2 linked regions of the Endozoicomonas gorgoniicola genome follow. Each later gene encodes a partner of the first gene's protein in a complex. Links are inferred from orthologs where the notes say so. Each region holds a gene or a part of one and is shown on either strand. Other genes may lie near its edges.

Region 1 (2,889 bases):
TGCAGAACAGTCCATGGCGTTTTTTGCCCGGCACGTGGAGGAGTTTCGACAGCATCAGGAGCTGATTGCTGACCACGAGCTTTATGCCCGGTGTGTTGCCGATGTACTCAAAAGCACAGAAATGCCTGAGCGGGCTCTGGCTCTGGAGCTGGGTCCGGGAGAAGGGGAATTTCTGCAAACCCTCAGCCAACGCTTTAATCAGGTCTATGCTGTTGATAATTCTGGAGAGATGCTCGCCAGTAGCCAGCATTTCGCTGAAAAATACGCTCTGAAAAACATAGAGTTTATCCATGGTGAGCTGAAAACACTGCAACATCTTGAAGAGCAGTTCGACTGTATTGTCGCCAACATGGTGTTGCACCACATACCCAGTCCTTCAGGAATTTTCAAACAGGTAGCCAGCCTGCTGAAGCCCGGTGGCAGTTTTCTGATCAGTGACCTGAGTCAGCACGATCAGGACTGGGTACGGGAATCCTGCGGTGATATTTGGCTGGGGTTCAGTAGCGATGACCTCGATAACTGGGCTCAGGATGCAGGTCTGAACTCCGGAGAATCGCAGTATCTGGGGTTACGTAACGGGTTTCAGATTCAGGTTCGCCGATTTTATCGCTAGCGAATGATCGATAGCTGATGGTCGGTAAACGACGATTATCTAATGATTAAGAGGCTGGCTGGGAATAGTTTTAATGATTTTATTCGCAGCCAGCTTCAACGTACTAATTTTCTGTGGTGCGGTTTTATCCCGGTAAAGGATAAACGGCATCATGGTTGTTTAATGAGGCACAAGAAGACAATGGCAGATTATTCTCTGTTTACCTCCGAGTCTGTATCGGAAGGTCATCCGGATAAAGTAGCGGATCAGATTTCTGATGCGATTCTGGATGCGATCCTGAAAGACGACCCGGATGCCCGTGTTGCGGTTGAAACCATGGTTAAAACCGGCATGGTGATCGTGGCGGGTGAGGTTCGTACCGAGACTTACGTTGATATTGAAGAGCTGGTGCGTAAGGTCGTGACAGGGATCGGTTATAATCATGGCGACCTGGGCTTTGACGGTGAATGCGTTGCTGTCCTGAACGCCATCGGTAAGCAGTCCCCGGACATTGCTGTTGGTGTAGACGAAACCGAAGAACACGAAATGGGTGCTGGCGACCAGGGCCTGATGTTCGGTTATGCCACCAACGAAACGCCGGTTCTGATGCCTGCGCCTATTTATTACTCCCATATGTTGGTAAAGCGTCAGGCTGAACTGCGCAAAAATGGCACACTGCCATGGTTGCGTCCGGATGCCAAGAGTCAGGTTACTATGCGTTACGACGCACAGGGCAAGGTTCAGAGTGTTGATGCTGTTGTCCTGTCTACCCAGCACGACCCTGAAATCTCTCAGGAACAATTGCAGAAAGACATTCTGGAACATGTTATCAAGCCAGTGTTTCCGGCGGAGTGGCTGCACGAAGAGACTCAGTACCACATCAACCCAACGGGTATCTTTGTTATCGGTGGCCCGGTTGGCGACTGCGGCCTGACGGGTCGTAAGATCATTGTTGACACCTATGGCGGTATGGCTCGTCACGGTGGTGGTGCGTTCTCCGGTAAAGACCCCTCCAAGGTTGACCGTTCCGCTGCTTACGCAGGTCGTTATGTAGCCAAAAACATTGTAGCTGCGGGTCTGGCAGATAAGTGTGAGATTCAGGTGTCTTACGCGATTGGAGTGGCAGAGCCGACTTCAATCTCCATCAACACCTTTGACACTGGCAAGATTGCCGACGAGAAAATTGTTGAGCTGGTGCGTGCACACTTTGATCTGCGCCCTAAAGGTCTGATCAGCATGCTGGACCTGAAGCGTCCGATCTATCAGAAAACCGCTGCCTATGGTCACTTTGGTCGTGAAGACGAAGAGTTCACCTGGGAGCAAACCGACAAGGCTGATGCCCTGCGCGCTGCCGCAGGCCTGTAAACACAGACCTTGTTCTGATCCCGCTTTGAAGGCTGTCATCTGGCAGCCTTTTTTTTGAGTTGGGCAACAACGATTCAGACAGGTGCAAGTGCGATTAACACGGTTGTCAGTGTTTTTGCCACTGACCGGTACAAAGCCGGGTTACTGTATTCTAAAGTCACGCAAACCGCTAAAATGAAAGAGCCTGATGGCTCATCCTTCTAAAAAGAGAGGTATTGTTTATGGAACTGAATCACCCTGAACGCCTTGAACCTCATATCCTGCTTGGGATCGCCAACGAACGGTTGCGTCATGACTGTAAAAACCTCCAGCAGCTGTCTGATGATCTGGATGTTCCGGTCAAACAACTGGAACGGTTGATGAAGCAGATTCATTACCACTATCGGCTCAAAAATAACCAGTTTACCCACGATTGACGAACGGCTGCATTCAGCTGAACCTGATAACCTATATCAAAATTAATTGATATAGGTTTTTTGCACTGCTAGACTCCTTAACACACTTCGGAAAATACGCAGACAGGTTCTACCTATGAGCGCCATTCTTGAAACACAGACAGCTTCTACTGACTATCGTGTGGCTGATATCAGCCTGGCAGACTGGGGACGACGTGAAATTCAAATCGCTGAAGGTGAAATGCCTGCACTGATGGCGATCCGCAATAAGTATCGTGATCAGCAGCCTCTGAAAGGTGCCCGCATCATGGGCTGTATTCACATGACCATTCAGACCGCCGTATTGATTGAAACACTGGTGGAACTGGGCGCAGAGGTTCGCTGGTCATCCTGCAATATTTTCTCAACACAAGACCATGCCGCTGCTGCGGTTGCTGCCGCTGGTGTTCCTGTCTTTGCCTGGAAAGGCGAAACTGAAGAAGAGTTCTGGTGGTGTATTGAACAAACCATTCTTAATCAGGATGGGACACCCTGGGA
Region 2 (2,911 bases), 750 kb from region 1 along the record:
CAGGAGGAATCAGGTGTATTGGTTTGTCTTCACCCGGCAACCGAATGATCACTTTAACGCCTTTGAGGGCTTCGGACGGGTTATCCAGGGCGGCAAATGCTTTGCCAAGAACAGTATGCTCCTCAACCTTTTGATATTTCTCACCGGCTTCGTTCAGCAAGGCTTCCTGCTCGGCTTCCAGTTCTTCCAAACTGCTGCTCTCTCTGGACTGGCGGGCTTCTTCCACTTCTCTTTTCTGTTTTTCCCTGGGGTTTTCCACAGCACCACCCTCCCGGGCAGACTGTGAGGATGTTGAACCGGTTAGTTGATTGGAAGGAGGCGTACCCGGCTGGCTGGCTGAGCGTTCACGAAGTGAAGTGCCAGAAGTTTGGTTCGGCGGAATGCTGCCAAGCTGGCGTCTCGGATTGGCTACTCCCGCTACAGAAGTTCCATTCCGCTTCCCTGTCGACCCTGCTGCCCCACTTGTAGAAGTGATGGGGGGAGTGCGAACACTGGAACCCGGCGTGATACCACTGGACATAGTCATTTACCTGTCAGGTTTTCAACAGGTATTAAATCGGCGGGTTCCCAGAACCCTTCATATTAAGTACTTTTCAAAAAATACTTCCAAAAAAAAGCCGCAGCACAAAGGCTGCGGCTTATACATCTATGGATGTGGTTTGAAGCAAGGCTTCAGACAGTCAGGGGGCTGATTACATCATGCCGCCCATGCCGCCCATGCCACCCATACCGCCCATATCAGGCATAGCAGGTGCTTCTTCTTTTGGCTCGTCAGCAACCATGGCTTCGGTAGTGATCATCAGACCAGCAACGGAAGCAGCCGCCTGCAGGGCAGAACGGGTTACTTTGGCCGGATCCAGAATACCCATGTCAATCATGTCGCCGTATTCGCCGGTTGCAGCGTTGTAACCGAAGTTACCTTCGCCGGAACGCACCTTGTCAACCACAACCGAAGCTTCATCACCGGAGTTAGCAGCGATCTGACGGATTGGGCCTTCCAGAGCGCGCAGAACCAGTTCAACACCCGCTTTTTGCTCAGCGTTGATAGCGTCAACTTCGATAGCAGACAGAGCGCGGATCAGGGCTACACCACCACCAGCAACAACGCCTTCTTCAACCGCAGCGCGGGTAGCGTGCAGAGCATCTTCTACACGGGCTTTCTTCTCTTTCATTTCGACTTCGGTAGCAGCGCCTACCTTAACAACGGCAACACCGCCAGCCAGCTTGGCTACGCGCTCCTGCAGTTTTTCTTTGTCGTAGTCGGAAGAAGAGTTTTCGATCTCGGCACGGATCTGCTCAACACGGGCAACGATGTCAGCCTGGTTACCAGCACCGTCAACAACGGTGGTGTCTTCCTTAGTGATGGCGATGCGCTTGGCAGAACCCAGGTCTTCCAGGGTGGCGCCTTCCAGGGACAGACCGATTTCTTCAGAAATCACAGTCGCGCCAGTCAGGGTAGCGATATCCTGCAGCATGGCTTTACGACGGTCGCCGAAACCCGGAGCCTTAACCGCAGATACCTTAACGATACCGCGCATGTTGTTCACAACCAGAGTCGCCAGCGCTTCGCCTTCAACGTCTTCAGCAATGAGCAGCAGAGGCTTGCCTGCTTTGGCAACATTTTCCAGTACTGGCAGCAGGTCGCGAATGTTGGAGATCTTCTTGTCAACCAGCAGGATGAACGGGTTCTCCAGTTCGCAGGTCATGCTTTCCTGGTTGTTGATGAAGTAAGGAGACAGGTAGCCACGGTCGAACTGCATGCCTTCTACAACGTCCAGTTCGTTTTCCAGACCAGAACCTTCTTCAACGGTAATAACGCCTTCTTTGCCTACTTTTTCCATGGCTTCAGCGATGATCTGACCAACCAGTTCGTCGGAGTTGGCAGAGATCGTACCCACCTGAGCGATAGACTTGCTGTCTTCACAAGGCGTCGCCATACCTTTCAGCTTGGCAACCACTTCAATAACAGCCTTGTCGATGCCGCGCTTCAGATCCATTGGGTTCATGCCGGCAGCAACGTATTTCAGACCTTCGTTCAGAATGGACTGAGCCAGTACGGTTGCAGTCGTAGTACCGTCACCCGCCTGATCGTTGGCCTGGGAAGCGACTTCCTTAACCAGTTGAGCCCCCATGTTCTGGAACTTGTCAGCCAGTTCAATTTCCTTGGCTACGGAAACACCATCTTTAGTGATGGTTGGCGCACCGAAGGATTTTTCCAGCAGTACGTTACGACCCTTAGGCCCCAGAGTCGCTTTTACGGCGTCAGCCAGAACGTTAACGCCTTCCAGCATTTGCTTGCGAGCTTCGTCGCCGAACTTAACCTGTTTTGCTGCCATGATTGACATCCTTTACGAATTTTAAAAACAGTTGTAATCAACGCCCCTCAGGGAGTCGCAGACAATCAGTCTTCCAGAACAGCGTAGATTTCGCTTTCGGACAGAATGATCAGTTCTTCGCCGTCGATCTTAACGGTGTCAGAACCAGCGTATTTGCCAAAGATCACTTTGTCGCCAATCTTCACGCCCAGAGGACGAACTTCACCGTTGTCCAGAACAGTTCCGTTACCTACAGCTACCACAACACCCTGGTTTGGTTTCTCTGTAGCAGAACCTGGCAGAACGATGCCGCCAGCAGAGGTAGTTTCTTCTTCTTCACGACGAACGGCCACGCGGTCACGCAACGGACGGATTTTCATCGATGTATCTCTCCAACTGTTTATGCCGAACATTCAGCAGTCAACTTACAATTAAGGCCGGGTGGATTTCTGTTGGTACCCACCCAAACCGAACCTGTTATACGGTGTTACTCTAAGTAGGGATGCGGTTAATCTTTTTCAAGGGGGCAATACTATTTTTTTTCATCTTCCCGTTTGAAGTCCCCATCGAAGGTATTGTGCAGCCCCCGGCTGGGG

What was found. Proteins that work in one complex are often made in the same cells at the same time.
Region 2: the proteins of metK (region 1) and groL are in contact, whole or in part, in a cryo-EM structure (PDB 8P4O), measured with the Escherichia coli proteins. The link is inferred for Endozoicomonas gorgoniicola from one-to-one orthologs.

The regions. Positions count from the first base shown.
Region 1 is NZ_JAPFCC010000001.1:4,545,268-4,548,156, forward strand. What follows is about bases 1-2,875. They hold metK (methionine adenosyltransferase), read left to right. Parts: upstream 1-793; coding sequence 794-1,957; downstream 1,958-2,875. Other genes in these bases: NX722_RS20385 (metalloregulator ArsR/SmtB family transcription factor), read left to right, coding at 1-613; NX722_RS20395 (DUF4250 domain-containing protein), read left to right, coding at 2,179-2,373; ahcY (adenosylhomocysteinase), read left to right, coding at 2,489-2,875. Outside these bases: more of ahcY, read left to right, coding at 2,876-2,889. UniProt on the Escherichia coli protein: Catalyzes the formation of S-adenosylmethionine (AdoMet) from methionine and ATP.
Region 2 is NZ_JAPFCC010000001.1:3,800,026-3,802,936, forward strand. What follows is about bases 15-2,911. They hold groL (chaperonin GroEL), read right to left. Parts: upstream 2,337-2,911; coding sequence 693-2,336; downstream 15-692. Other genes in these bases: NX722_RS17315 (hypothetical protein), read right to left, coding at 15-520; NX722_RS17325 (co-chaperone GroES), read right to left, coding at 2,402-2,695; NX722_RS17330 (FxsA family protein), read right to left, coding at 2,848-2,911. In the rest of the region: more of NX722_RS17315, read right to left, coding at 1-14.